DNA from 2 places in the Nonomuraea sp. B10E15 genome. Region 2 is predicted to be linked to the other one. Evidence: riboswitches for the same ligand, from Rfam matches in the RefSeq annotation. Region 2 holds a riboswitch; the other holds the start of a gene.
The links. A riboswitch is a leader RNA that binds a small molecule or an ion and turns the genes downstream of it on or off. The one in region 2 is predicted to bind glycine.
Positions count from the first base shown of each region.

Region 1: another riboswitch for glycine. It lies ahead of gcvP (aminomethyl-transferring glycine dehydrogenase); the one in region 2 lies ahead of gcvT (glycine cleavage system aminomethyltransferase GcvT).

Region 1 is NZ_JBDPMB010000005.1:312,673-319,864, reverse strand. It holds gene gcvP (aminomethyl-transferring glycine dehydrogenase) at 33-2,864, opposite strand; glycine riboswitch at 3,043-3,142, opposite strand; gene ABGB14_RS19260 (MerR family transcriptional regulator) at 3,201-3,821, opposite strand; gene ABGB14_RS19255 (bifunctional nuclease family protein) at 3,969-4,439, opposite strand; gene ABGB14_RS19250 (MerR family transcriptional regulator) at 4,572-5,231, opposite strand; gene ABGB14_RS19245 (FHA domain-containing protein) at 5,299-5,811, opposite strand; gene ABGB14_RS19240 (mannose-1-phosphate guanyltransferase) at 6,079-7,192, opposite strand, start outside.
Region 2 is NZ_JBDPMB010000028.1:50,589-57,780, reverse strand. It holds gene ABGB14_RS44015 (hypothetical protein) at 1-161, opposite strand, end outside; gene ABGB14_RS44010 (FCD domain-containing protein) at 219-923, opposite strand; gene ABGB14_RS44005 (glutamine synthetase family protein) at 1,048-2,418, shown strand; gene ABGB14_RS44000 (aldehyde dehydrogenase family protein) at 2,429-3,775, shown strand; gene ABGB14_RS43995 (3-oxoacyl-ACP reductase) at 3,784-4,548, shown strand; gene ABGB14_RS43990 (gamma-glutamyl-gamma-aminobutyrate hydrolase family protein) at 4,559-5,251, shown strand; glycine riboswitch at 5,305-5,402, shown strand; glycine riboswitch at 5,422-5,521, shown strand; gene gcvT (glycine cleavage system aminomethyltransferase GcvT) at 5,556-6,641, shown strand; gene gcvH (glycine cleavage system protein GcvH) at 6,638-7,027, shown strand; gene ABGB14_RS43975 (L-serine ammonia-lyase) at 7,100-7,192, shown strand, end outside.

The DNA.
Region 1 (7,192 bases), on a different contig from region 2:
CGTTGACGCCGAAGGTCTGGCCCTCCCGGTGACTAGTCCTCGTACGCCTCCAGCGGGGGGCACGAGCACACCAGGTTGCGGTCGCCGTAGGCCTGGTCGATGCGGCGCACCGGCACCCAGTACTTGCCGTCGCGCAGCGACGGCAGCGGGTAGGCGGCCTCGGTCCGCGTGTACGGGTGGTGCCACTCGTCGGCGCTCACCGACTCCGCGGTGTGCGGCGCGTTGCGCAGGGGGTTGTCGGCCTTGTCGTAGTCGCCGGACGCCACCTTGGCGATCTCGCCCCTGATGGCGATCATCGCGTCGGCGAACCGGTCGAGCTCGCCGAGGTCCTCGCTCTCGGTCGGCTCGATCATGAGGGTCCCGGCGACGGGGAACGACATGGTGGGCGCGTGGAAGCCGTAGTCGATGAGGCGCTTGGCCACGTCGTCCACGGTGACGCCGGTCTCCTTGGTGATCTGGCGCAGGTCGATGATGCACTCGTGGGCCACCAGCCCGCCGCGTCCGGTGTAGAGCACCGGGAAGTGGGGGGCCAGCCGCTTGGCGAGGTAGTTGGCCGACAGGATGGCCTGCTCGGTGGCCGCCGTGAGCCCGTCGGAGCCCATCATCCGGATGTACGCCCACGAGATCGGCAGGATCCCTGCCGACCCGTAGGGCGCCGCGGAGACGGGCCCCACCGGCGAGCCGTCGCGCAGCGGGTGACCGGGCAGGTAGGGCGCCAGGTGGCCGCGGACCGCGACCGGGCCGACGCCGGGGCCGCCGCCGCCGTGCGGGATGCAGAACGTCTTGTGCAGGTTGAGGTGGGACACGTCGGCCCCGAACTCGCCGGGCTTGGCCAGCCCGACCAGCGCGTTGAGGTTGGCACCGTCGACGTAGACCTGGCCGCCGGCCTGGTGGACCTTGGCGCAGATCTCGGTGATGGTCTCCTCGTAGACGCCGTGCGTCGACGGGTAGGTCACCATGATCGCGGCGAGCGCGTCGCGGTGCTTGGCGATCTTGGCGTCGAGGTCGGCCAGGTCGACGTTACCCTCGGAGTCACAGGCCACGACCACGACCCGCATGCCGGCCATGACGGCGCTGGCGGCGTTGGTGCCGTGGGCCGAGGAGGGGATGAGGCAGACGTCCCGCCCGCTGTCACCGCCCGCGTGGTGGTAGGCGCGGATGGCCAGCAGCCCGGCGAACTCGCCCTGGGAGCCGGCGTTGGGCTGGATGGAGACGGCGTCGTAGCCGGTCACCTCGGCCAGCCAGTGCTCCAGCGTGCCGATCAGCTCGAGGTAGCCCTCGGCCTGGGCGGCGGGCGCGTAGGGGTGGACGGCGGCGAACTCCGGCCAGGTGATCGGCTCCATCTCGGTGGTCGCGTTGAGCTTCATCGTGCAGGAGCCCAGCGGGATCATGGACCGGTCGAGCGCGATGTCCTTGTCCTGCAGCCGGCGCAGGTAGCGCAGCATCGCGGTCTCGGAGCGGTGGTCGTGGAAGACCGGGTGGGTCAGGTAGGCGGACTCGCGCAGCAGCGGGGCGGGCAGCGCGTCGGCGGCGCCCTCGACGTCGGTGCGGGGGGTCGTGACCCCGAACGCGGCCTGCACCGTGACCAGGTCGGCGGCTCCGGTCTTCTCGTCGCAGGCGATCGAGACGTGGTCGGCGTCCACCTGCCAGAGGTTGACGCCCCGCTCGGCGGCGGCGGCGACCACGGCGGACGCCCGCCCGGGCACGCGCACGAGCACCGTGTCGAAGAACTCGGCGTGCACGACCTCCACGCCCGCCCGGCGCAGCCCCTCCGCCAGGGCGGCGGCGTGGCGGTGCACCCGGTGGGCGATGCGGCGCAGGCCCTCCGGGCCGTGGTAGACGGCGTACATGCTCGCGATGACGGCGAGCAGGACCTGCGCGGTGCAGATGTTGCTGGTGGCCTTCTCGCGGCGGATGTGCTGCTCGCGGGTCTGCAGGGCCAGGCGGTAGGCGGGGTCGCCGTCGGCGTCGACGGAGACGCCGACCAGGCGGCCGGGCAGCTGCCGCTGCAGGCCCTCGCGTACGGACATGTAGGCGGCGTGCGGCCCGCCGAACCCGAAGGGCACCCCGAACCGCTGCGAGGAGCCCACGGCGATGTCGGCGCCCAGCTCGCCGGGGGCGGCCACGAGCGTCAGTGCCAGCAGGTCGGCGGCGGCCACGACGAGGGCGCCCGCCTCGTGCGCGGCGGCGGCCACGGCGCGGAAGTCACGCAGCCGGCCGGACGCTCCTGGGTACTGGACGAGCACGCCGAAGCACTCGGGCAGCTCGCCGTCGAGGGAGTGCTCCACGAGCGTGATGCCGAGCGGCTCGGCCCTGGTGGCGAGGACGGCCTTGGTCTGGGGCAGCGCGTCGGCGTCGACCACGAACACGGCGCTCTTGGACTTGCCCGCCCTGCGGGCCAGCGTCATGGCCTCGGCCGCGGCGGTCGCCTCGTCGAGGAGCGAGGCTCCGGACACGGGCAGGCCGGTGAGGTCGGAGACGACGGTCTGGAAGTTGAGCAGCGCCTCGAGGCGGCCCTGCGAGATCTCCGGCTGGTAGGGGGTGTAGGCGGTGTACCAGCCCGGGTTCTCCAGCAGGTTGCGGCGGATGACGGCGGGCGTGACCGTGTCGTGGTAGCCCAGCCCGATCATCGAGGTCAGCACCTGGTTACGGTCGGCCAGGGCGCGCAGCTCGGCGATGGCCTCGGCCTCGCCGGCGGGGGCGGGCAGCGTGAGCCGGTCCTTCGCCCTGATGGACTCGGGGACGGCGACCGCCACCAGATCCGCCACGGACTCGAAGCCCACGGCCTCGAGCATGCGCTGCTGTTCGGACTCGGAGGGGCCGATGTGCCGGGACGAGAACGGCGGGGCGGACAGATCGGTCATGGAGATGCCTCCCGAGGCTGTGGAGACCGGCGCCAGGGCGCGGGCGTGTGCCGGATCTCCCCCTCTGTCAGCGCGGGCCCCGGACAAGCGCGGGGCCGCGACCTGAGAGCTTCACCCCGGTGGGGCTTGCACCGTCGGTGAGGCGCGCCTGGCGGGTGCGCCTGCTTTCCAGAGTTGCCTCGCCCGAGCGGTACGGGATGCCTGAGAGATTCCGGGGAGGGTTGCTCCTTCGGCGCCCCGGAGCCCAGGGGGCCCGGAGACTCTCCCGCACGGGGTCGTCGGCCTTTCTGCCCTCAGGTTACTACGCCCGATTCGTACGGCTGCCAGGAGCCGTGCTCACCCCGTGCGGCGGGCGCGGCGGCGCCGGGCGAGTTCGTCAGCGGGATGGTCGGCCGGGACGGTGTCCTCGACCGCCGCGCGTTCCCCCGGCAGCTCCGCGAGGGAGCCCTCGACCTCGCGCCAGACCCGGCCGAGCGCGATGCCGAACACGCCCTGCCCGCCCTGGAGCAGGTCTATCACCTCGTCGGCCGAGGTGCACTCGTAGACGCTGACGCCGTCGCTCATGAGCGTGATCTGCGCGAGGTCGGCGACCCCGCGGTCACGCAGATGTTGCACGGCCGTGCGGATCTGCTGCAACGACACCCCGGTGTCGAGGAGCCGCTTGACGACCTTGAGGACCAGGATGTCGCGGAAGCTGTAGAGACGCTGGGAGCCGGAGCCCTGCGCGGCTCTTATCGTGGGCTCGACGAGGCCCGTGCGCGCCCAGTAGTCGAGCTGCCGATAGGTGATGCCGGCCGCCGAGCATGCCGTCGGCCCGCGGTATCCGATGTCGCCCGGCAGCGCCGCGGGCTGTTCGTCGAAGAGCAGACCCTGCTCCCCGGCACGCTGCCGCGCGCTTTCGCGCCGCACCGGATCTTCCTGGCCGGCCGTCTTTCCCTCGCCGCTGCTGACCGCCACGCGGACCTCCGGCTTTCTCTCATCCCGTGGCCTGATCTGGGGGTACGTGAAGCGCGGCCACGGGTTTCACTTGCACCGTAGGACCGCGACCATGCTCAGTCAACGATCCGGCTCGGCGCGTCGTGAAGCGTAAATGCACTGAAATACCTACCCCGCCCGGCCGAAGTCCTCGGGAGTGATCGTGTCAAGAAACTCCCTGAACTTCTCCACCTCGTCTTCCTGGTCGTCCGGGATGATCACCCCGGCCTCCTGGACGACCTCTTCGCTGGCGAAGATGCGCGCCCCGGTGCGCAGGGCGAGCGCGATCGAGTCGGACGGCCGCGCGCTCACCTCCACGCCGTTGGAGAACACCAGGTCGGCGAAGAAGATGCCGTCACGCAGGGCGACGATGTTGACCGCCCGCAGGCCTACGCCCAGCGCGCTCAGCACGTCACGGAAGAGGTCGTGGGTGAGCGGCCGCGGCGGAGGCTCCTCTGCCTGGGCCAGAGCGATGGCCGTGGCTTCCGTCATGCCAATCCATATAGGAAGGAACCGCTCCCCGTGTGCCTCCTTCAGCAAGACGATCGGCTGATTTGTGGGCATTTCAACCCGAACGCCCACAACCTCCATCTGCAACACGGGCTGCTCCGTATTCCTGACCGGTGACCCGGCACAGCTATTTGGTCGTTGCTTCTGCTGACTGGCTTCTGCATTTCAACGTAACACCCGGCGGGCCTGGAATGTGCCGCCGCCTCCCAGCTCGCCGCGGTCTCAGCGCCCCAGCACGGACCGGACACCCGTGCGCACAAGGGATGCGTGCAGGTCGAGCAGGAGTGCGGAAAGCTCCCTGGCCACCTCGTCGGCCTCGCCGATGGCACCGGGGGCGCGCCGCTTGAGTATCGGTGCGACGGTCTGCTCGACCAGGCCGCACTCGCGCTCGGCCGCCGCCTTGACCGCGCGCAGATGCCGGGCGCGCAGGCCGAAGCGGGCCAGGGCGCCGACGGTGCGGGCCACCGCGAGCGCCTCCTCGTCGTAGCGACGGGCCACCGGGGCGAGCAGGCCGTAGTCCTCCAGCTCGGCGAGGGTCTCCTCGTCGATGCTCGCGGCCTCGATCAGCTCGGCCCGGCTGAGCCTGATCTCCTGCTTGCCGTTGTCCTGCAGGGCGCGCGGGCGGCCGAAGCCCTCCGCCATCTTGTCCTTGATCACCCGCAGCGGCAGGTAGTGGTCGCGCTGCTCGGTGAGGATGAAGCGCAGCTGCTCCACGTGCAGGTGCGTGAACTTGCGGTAGCCGGACGGGCTGCGCTCGGGCTCGATCAACCCTTCGCCCTCCAGGAAACGGATCTTGGAGATGGTGACATCGGGGAACTCGCCCTGCAGGAGCGCGAGCACCTCCCCGATGCTCATGTGCGAGCGTGCCGCCTGCGACGTCATGCGCGCTCCTCCCCTTGCCGCATGGTCACGCACGAGACGGCGTCCGCCGGTCGCCCGCTTCGCCCCCTCATGCCCCGGAGCTGCCCCGCATCAGGAAGACAAGGCGGAACTTGCCGATCTGCACCTCGTCGCCGGAGTGCAGGGGAACCTCCTCGATCCGCTCCCTGTTGACGTAGGTGCCGTTGAGGCTGCCCACGTCGCGCACGGAGAACTGGCCGCCGCGGTGGCGGTAGAACTCGACGTGGCGGCGGGAGACGGTGATGTCGTCGAGGAAGATGTCACTCTCCGGATGGCGCCCGGTCGTGGTCAGGTCCTTGTCGAGCCGGAAGCGGCTGCCCTGGTTGGGCCCCCTGGTCACCGTGAGCAGCGCCGCGCCGGGCGGCAGCTGCTCGACCAGCGCCCGCTCGGCCAGGAGCATGTCGCCTGTCTCAGCCTCATACGCCTCGATTCCCGCCACCGAGATCGTCGATGTGGTGTCCCCGGAGACCTCGAGTCTGGTCAGCGGTGACCCACAGCGGGAACAGAAACGGGCATCCTCGGGGTTGGCGTGCCCGCACTGCGTGCAGTAGACGCTCGGCATCGATCGGCTCGGCCTCCTACCGCGAAGACGCGGCGACGGTGCTCTGGAGCGCGCCTCGCTTCGCTTTTTCAAGTTTGCGAATGCCGCAACTTACGCTGATCAGCGGCAAAGGTCAAGACGGGGCGCTGGACTGTGGTCAGGACGCAGACAAAGTTACCGCCGCCCCTGCCCTGCGGTCCATGCCGCCGCGCGTTTCTACATTACGATCTTGCGGGACCGTCCGCGCACAATCGCGGCCCGGCCGTTCTCGCGCCCGCCCGGCCGGGGTCACGTGGCGGCCTGTTCCACGACGCGGGCCCAGCGTTCGAGCAGCGCCTGCGCGCCGTCCACGTCGGAGGCCTCGGCCCACAGGTCGGTGACGGGCTCGGCCGCGGCCGGCAGCACCAGCACCCAGCTGCCGTCGTCGCGGGCCACCCGCACCCCGTCGGTGGTGTCGATGCGGCGGCCCTCCGGCTCGGCCTCGGCCGCCTCGATGACGGAGCGCATCACGGCTCCCTTGGCCGCCCACGGCGTGGGCACGGTCCGCCTGAGCAGCTTCACCTCGGGGATCCTCGCGTCGATCTGGCTGAGCGACAGGCGGGTGCGGGCGACCAGGCCGAGCAGGCGCAGGAACGCGGCCAGCCCGTCGATCGCGGGGCTGAACTCCGGCACCACGAAGCCGCCGCGCCCGTCGGCCGCGAAGATCATGTCGGGGCCGGCGGCGGCCGAGGTGAGGGCGTCGAGCGCGGTGGACGTCCACTGCACCTGCACGCCGTGGAAGCGGCACACCTGCTCGGCGACCCTGGTCGTGGTGACGGGCAGGGCCACCCGGCCGCTCCTGCGTTCGGCGGCCACGAGGTCGAGCACGACGAGCAGCGCGCGCTCCTCGCTGATGAGCTGGCCCATCTCGTCGACCAGGGCGATGCGCTCGCCGACCGGGTCGAACCTGACGCCGAAGGCCGCCCGCGAGGAGCTGACCAGCTCCGACAGGCGTTGCAGGTCGCGCCGCCGGCCGGCGAGCGTCTCCGTGGGCGAGACGTCGTCGAGGCGGGCGTTGACGGTGAGCACCTCGACGCCGACCCGGCCGAGCAGCGTGGGCAGCACCAGCGAGGAGGTGCCTCCCGCGCAGTCGACGACGACCTTCATGTCCTTGACGCCGGTCACGCCGGCGTGACGCAGCAGTTCGTGGGTGTAGTCCTCGACGGCCCTGGCCGGGTAGGCGAGCTCCGCGATCTCCCCGGGGAAGGCGCGGCGGAACTCCTGGCGGGAGAAGACCCGCTCCAGCTTGCGCTGGGCGGCCGGGGGCAGGTCGGCGCCGCGGTCGTCCATGATGACGATGTCCACGCTCTGCGGGTCGCCCGGCGTGGTGCGCAGCGCGATCCCGCCCGCCGCCGAGCCCCTG
Region 2 (7,192 bases):
TGCATCTCGCCCACGCTGACGTTGCGGAACCAGCCGATCTTCGCCCTGATCAGGCGGACGTTGATGCGCGTGGCGATGAAGGCGACGATGAGCGCGACGAAGTAGCAGAACAGCGGCAGCCGTCCTGTGGCGATGATGGTGTGCTGAAACCAGGTCCCCATGATGCTGGAAACGATGCTACGAGCCGATGAGCCCTTTATGCGCGCAACCGGCGGCCCTCAGGCCAGGAACGCGCGCAGGAGGGCCGCCGTGCCCTCCAGGTGTTCGGCCACCGCCTGCCGGGCCGCGTCGGGGTCGCCCGCCAGGATGGCGTCGACGATGGCCTGGTGCTGCACGGCGGCGTGGTCGAGGTTGACCTGGAGCATGGGGATGGCGTTGAGCAGGTCGCTGACCCGCGAGCGGGCGTCCGCGCAGGTCGTGGCGAGCAGGGGCGAGCCCGTCAGCTCGGCGATCGACAGGTGGAAGGCGGTGTCGAGCCGGCGGTAGTCGTCGAGGCCGGCCTCGTTCACGTCGGCGAGCCGGCGTACGAGCACCGCCCGCTGCTCCTCCGCCGGCCGGGACATCGCCAGCACCTGGGCCGCCCCGCACTCGACCGCCAGGCGGAACGTGAGGGCGTCCGACAGGTCGGCCATGCCCATCTCCTTGACGGCCTCGCGCAGGTGGCCGGCGTCCGGCTCGGGCGGCGCGTACGTGACGAACGCGCCGCCGTAACGGCCCCTGCGCACCTCGAGGTATCCCGCGTCGGACAGCGCCCGGATGGCCTCGCGCAGCGTCACCCTGCTGATGCCGAGCCTGACGGCCAGCTCGCGCTCGGGGGGAAGCTTGTCGCCCGGCGCGACCAGGCCGAGCTTGATGGCCTGGAGCAGGCGTTCCACGGTCTCCTCGAAGGCGTTGCCGGCCCGGACCGGGCGCAGCACCGTCATCAAACGCGCCGACTCGTCCAACGTGTCCTCAGGTCTTGACAAGGGATCCCGCCATACACATCAATGGTCTAAGACTAGCCCAATCAACGGGGACGCGTGTCAGCGCAGATCGGAGCGGCGTAGCGTGAGCGATGGAGCGAGCACCGGATACCTTTCCGTCAGCGAGCTGCGCGACGAGGTGGCGTCCGGGCGGATCGACACCGTGCTCCTCGCGATCGCCGACATGCAGGGCAGGTTGCAGGGCAAGAGGCTGTCCGCACGCTATTTCCTCGACGAGGTGCTGCACCACGGCTCCGAGGGGTGCAACTACCTGCTCGCGGTCGACGTGGACATGAACACCGTGGCCGGCTACGCGATGTCGTCCTGGGAGCGCGGCTACGGCGACTTCGTGATGAAACCCGACCTGACGACGTTGCGCCGGGTGCCGTGGCAGGAGGGCACCGTCCTGCTGATGGCCGACCTGACCTGGGAGGACGGCGGCGACGTGCCGCCCTCCCCCCGCCAGGTCCTGCGCAGGCAGCTCGCCCGGCTCTCCGAGCGGGGGCTGGCCGCGTACGTCGGCACCGAGCTGGAGTTCTGCGTCTACGACGACACCTACGAGCAGGCGTGGCAGCGCGGCTACCGCGACATGTCGCCCGCCAACCTCTACAACGTCGACTACTCGCTGCTGGGCACCGCCCGCATCGAGCCCCTCCTCCGGCGGATCAGGCGCGACATGGAGGGCGCCGGGCTCTACGTCGAGTCCGCGAAGGGCGAGTGCAACCTGGGCCAGCACGAGATCGCCTTCCGCTACGCCGAGGCGCTGAAGACCTGCGACAACCACGCCATCTACAAGAACGGCGCCAAGGAGATCGCCGCCCAGGAGGGCAGGTCGATCACCTTCATGGCCAAGCCGAACGAGCGCGAGGGCAACTCCTGTCACATCCACATCTCGCTCAGGAGCCTCGACGGCGACCCCGTCATGGCCGGGCCGGGGCCGTACGGGCTCTCGCAGCTCGGCGCCCGCTTCATCGCCGGGCAGCAGGCCTGCCTGCGCGAGCTCACCCTCCTGTACGCCCCCAACATCAACTCCTACAAGCGTTACGTGCCGGGCAGCTTCGCCCCCACGGCGATCAAGTGGGGCGTCGACAACCGCACCTGCGCGCTCAGGCTCGTCGGGCACGGGCCGTCGCTGCGGATCGAGAACCGCGTGCCGGGCGGTGACGTCAACCCGTACCTCGCGGTGGCGGGAATGGTGGCGGCCGGGCTGCACGGCATCGACAACGAGCTGCCGCTGGAGGACGCGTTCGAGGGCAACGCCTACGACTCGGGCGCGGAGACCGTTCCGCACACGCTGCGGGACGCGCTCCCCCTGTTCGAGGGGTCGAAGCTGGCCCGCGAGGCGTTCGGCGAGGAGGTCGTCGAGCATTACGCGAACAACGCGCGCGTGGAGCTGGCGGCGTTCGACGCGGCGGTGACGGACTGGGAGATGTTCCGTGGTTTCGAGCGAATGTGACGGGTGACCGATGAAGATCGTCAATCCGGCGACGGAGGCCGTCGTCGCCGACGTCGAACTGGCCGACGCGGCCGAGGTCGACCGGGCGGTGGAGCGCGCCGGGAAGGCGTACGCCGCCTGGCGGCAGGTGGCGCCCGGCGATCGGGCACGGCTGCTGAGGAGGTTCGCCGACCTGGTGGGCGAGCACGGCGAGGAGCTGGCGCGGCTGGAGATGGCCAACGCCGGGCACCCGATCGGCAACTCCCGCTGGGAGGCCGGCGCCGTACGCGACGTGCTGCACTTCTACGCCGGGGCGCCCGAGCGCGACCACGGCAGGCAGATCCCGGTGCCCGGCGGCGTGGACGTCACCTTCCAGGAGCCGCTGGGCGTGGTGGGCGTCATCGTGCCGTGGAACTTCCCGATGCTGATCATGTCGTGGGGGGTGGCCCCGGCGCTGGCGGCCGGCAACACGGTGATCGTCAAGCCGGCCGAGTGGACTCCCCTGACCGCGCTGAGGCTGGCGGAGCTGGCCCTGGCCGCGGGCCTGCCCGAGGGGGTGCTCCAGGTGCTGCCCGGGGCGGGGGAGGTCGCGGGCGCCCGGCTGGTGGAGCACCCCGGCGTGGCCAAGATCGTGTTCACCGGCTCGACCGAGGTGGGCAAGGAGATCGCGGCCAAGGCGGCGGCCCAGGTCAAGCGGGTCACGCTGGAGCTAGGCGGCAAGTCCGCAAATATCATCTTCGCGGATGCCGAACTCGACAGAGCGGCACAAGCCGCCCCCTACGCGGTCTTCGACAACGCGGGACAGGACTGCTGCGCCAGGTCCCGGCTGCTCGTCCAGTCAAGCGTGTACGACGCCTTCATGGAGCGCCTCTCCGAGGCCGTGCGCGGCGTCGTCGTCGGCGACCCCCGCGACGAGAGCACCGAGATGGGCCCGCTGATCAGCGCCGAGCACCTCGACCGCGTGCGCGGCTTCGTCCAGGACGGCGCCCCCTACCTCCAGGGGTCGTGCCCCGAGGGCAAGGGCTACTGGTTCCCGCCGACCGTGCTCACCCCGGACGTCACCGACCGTGCGTTCACCGAGGAGATCTTCGGGCCGGTCGTGTCGGTGGCGCCCTTCGAGGACGAGGCGGACGCCGTACGCATCGCCAACGACACCCCGTACGGGCTGAGCGGCTCCATCTGGACCCGCGACGTCGGGCGCGCGCTCCGCGTGTCCAGAGCGGTCGAGGCGGGCGCCCTGTCGGTGAACTCCAACGCGTCGGTCCGCTACTGGACCCCGTTCGGCGGCTTCAAGCAGTCAGGGCTGGGCCGGGAACTCGGCCCCGACGCCCTGGCGGCGTTCACGGAGACCAAGAACGTCTTCATCTCCTGGGAGTGAGGCAGCACGTGAAGAGATTGCAGGATCGGGTGGCTGTGATCACCGGCGCGGGCGGCGGCATCGGGCTGGCCACCGCGCGCAGGTTCGCCGACGAGGGCGCCAAGGTGGTCTGCGCCGACCTCGACGAGGAGGCGGGCGTCAAGGCCGCGAACGAGGTCGGCGGCCTCTTCGTACGCGTCGACGTGGCCGACGAGGACGACGTCGCCCGGATGTTCCGTACGGCGTTCGACACCTACGGCAGCGTGGACATCGCCTTCAACAACGCCGGCATCTCGCCGCCCGACGACGACTCGATCCTGGAGACCGGCATCGACGCGTGGCGCCGCGTCCAGGACGTGAACCTGACCAGCGTCTACCTGTGCTGCAAGCACGCCATCCCGTACATGCGGCGGCAGGGCAGGGGCTCGATCATCAACACCGCGTCGTTCGTGGCCGTCATGGGCTCGGCGACCTCGCAGATCTCCTACACGGCGTCCAAGGGCGGGGTGCTGGCGATGTCGCGCGAGCTGGGCGTGCAGTTCGCGCGCGAGGGCATCCGGGTGAACGCGCTGTGCCCGGGCCCGGTGAACACGCCGCTGCTGCAGGAGTTGTTCGCGAAGGACCCCGAGCGGGCGCAGCGGCGCCTGGTGCACGTCCCGGTCGGGCGCTTCGCCGAGGCGTCGGAGATCGCGGCGGCGGTCGCGTTCCTGGCCAGCGACGACGCGTCGTTCATCACGGGCAGCGAGTTCCTGGTGGACGGCGGCATCTCCGGCGCCTACGTCACGCCGCTCTAGGGGGGTCATCGTGCGACGTCCCGTCATCGGGGTCACGTGTTACGTGGAGCCGGCGACGTTCACGGTCTGGCAGGACATGCCGGTCGCGCTCCTGCCGTACATGTACGTCGAGCAGGTCGTCCGGGCCGGCGGCCAGCCGGTCGTGCTCCCGCCCGCGGGGGACGCCGCGCAGGTGGTGAGCCGCCTGGACGGGCTCGTCCTGGCCGGTGGCGGCGACATCGATCCGGCGAGGTACGGCGAGACGCCGGCGGAGCGTACCGGCTACATCCGCGAATTCCGCGACCAGGCCGAGTTCGCCGTGCTGGCCGCCGCCCTCGACGCCGGGCTGCCCTTCCTCGGCATCTGCCGGGGCCTCCAGGTGCTCAACGTCGCTCTCGGCGGCAGCCTCCACCAGCACCTGCCCGACGTGGTCGGCCACACGGGTCACTCCCCCGCGCCCGGACGGTTCGGTCACCTGCCCATCACCCCCGTCCCCGGCACCCGCCTGGCCAAGGCGCTGGGCACGGCGCCCGTGACGGTGCCGCACTATCACCACCAGGCCGTCGACCGGCTCGCCCCCGGCCTCACCGTGACCGCGACCGCCGCCGACGGCACCGTCGAAGGGGTGGAGCTGGACTCGGGGCCGTTCACCGTGGCGGCGCAGTGGCACCCGGAGGCGGCCGAGGACCACGCCCTCTTCGAGGCCCTGGTGGCCGCCTGCTGACCGGCGAACGCGACAAGACCCCCAAATCACTACTAGGCTGGCGGGACACACCAGCAAACCGTGCGGGAGAGCACCCTGACAGCCGGTCAGGGTCCCTGAAGGAGCAAGCCCTCCCCGCGAACCTCTCAAGGCAAAGGACCGCACGGCTGACCGGGAGCATGTCTCCTCGGAAGGTGACCTCTGGAAAGCAGGCCCGCAGGGTCTCGCCGAAGGTGAAAGTCCGGCAAAACTCGGGCGAAGCTCTCAGGCATCGATGACAGAGGGGGAGGATGCTGGCATCCAATCCTGTCCTGAGGTGCGATAAATGTCCCGACCTACTCCGCTACGAGACGTGCACGAAAGCCTCGGCGCGACGCTGACCGACTTCGCGGGCTGGCTCATGCCACTCCGGTACGGGAGCGAGTCCGCGGAGCACAGGGCCGTCCGCGAGGCCGCCGGGCTGTTCGACCTCTCGCACATGGGCGAGATCTTCGTGACCGGGCCGCAGGCCGCCGCCGCCCTGGACTACGCGCTGGTCGGCAACATGTCGGCCGTGACGCCCGGACGAGCCAGGTACACCATGATCGTCAACGAGCGGGGCGGGGTGCTGGACGACCTCATCGTCTACCGGCTCGGGGACGAGGAGTTCATGGTCGTCGCGAACGCCTCGAACTACGAGAAGGTCGCCGACGAGCTGGAGAACCGCTCCAAGGCGTACGACGCCGTGGTCGACGACCGTTCGCAGCAGTACGCCCTGATCGCCGTCCAGGGACCCCGCTCCCAGGAGATCCTCGCCACGCTCACCGACGCCGACCTGGCCGGGCTCAAGTACTACGCGGGCCTGCCCGGGCTCGTCGACGGGCGGCAGGCGCTCATCGCGCGCACCGGCTACACCGGCGAGGACGGGTTCGAGCTGTTCGTGGCCGGCCAGGACGCGGTGCCGCTCTGGAACGCGCTCGTGACCGCGGGCGAGCCGTACGGGCTCAAGCCCGCCGGACTGTCCAGCCGCGACACGCTCAGGCTCGAGGCCGGCATGCCCCTGTACGGCAACGAGCTGAGCGCCGAGCTGACCCCGTTCGACGCGGGGCTGGGCAGGGTGGTGAAATTCGACAAGCCGGGCGACTTCGTCGGCAGGTCGGCGCTCGAGGCGGTCAAGGACGACCCGCCGCGGCGCCGTCTCGTCGGTCTGGTCGCCCGGGGCCGCCGGGTGCCGCGCCACGGCTACCCGGTCACCAAGGACGGCGCCGTCGTCGGCGAGGTCACCAGCGGTGCGCCCTCCCAGACCCTGGGCAAGCCCATCGCGCTGGCCTACGTGGACACCGGCGCCGACTCAGGCCTGGCTGTGGACATCCGGGGCAGCCATGAACCCATGGACCTGGCCGAGCTGCCCTTTTACAGGAGGAACAAGTGAGCAACATCCCTGACGACCTGAGCTACACCAAGGAACACGAGTGGGTTTCCGGGGTCGAGGACGGCCTCACCGTGACCGTCGGCATCACGGCCTACGCCGCCGACGCCCTTGGTGACGTCGTCTTCGTGCAGCTCCCCGAGGTCGGTTCGGTCACCGAGCCGGGCGACTCCGTCGGCGAGGTCGAGTCGACCAAGTCGGTCAGCGAGATCTACACGCCCGTCGGCGGCGAGATCGTCGAGGTCAACCAGGCCATCGTGGACGATCCGAGCCTGGCCAACAGCGACCCGTACGGCGAGGGCTGGATGTTCCGGGTGCGCATGGAGGGCGACCCGGAGGACCTGCTCTCCGCCGAGGAGTACGCCGCGCTCACCTCGGGCGAGTCCTGACCCTGCCAGGCCTCATCGGCTGACGCCGGGGCCCGCGTCCGGGCCCCGGCACTCATGAAGGGCGCATCATCAATGGCGATCAGCGTCTTCGACCTGTTCAAGATCGGCATCGGGCCGTCGAGCTCCCACACGGGAGGCCCGATGGCCGCGGCCCACAAGTTCGCC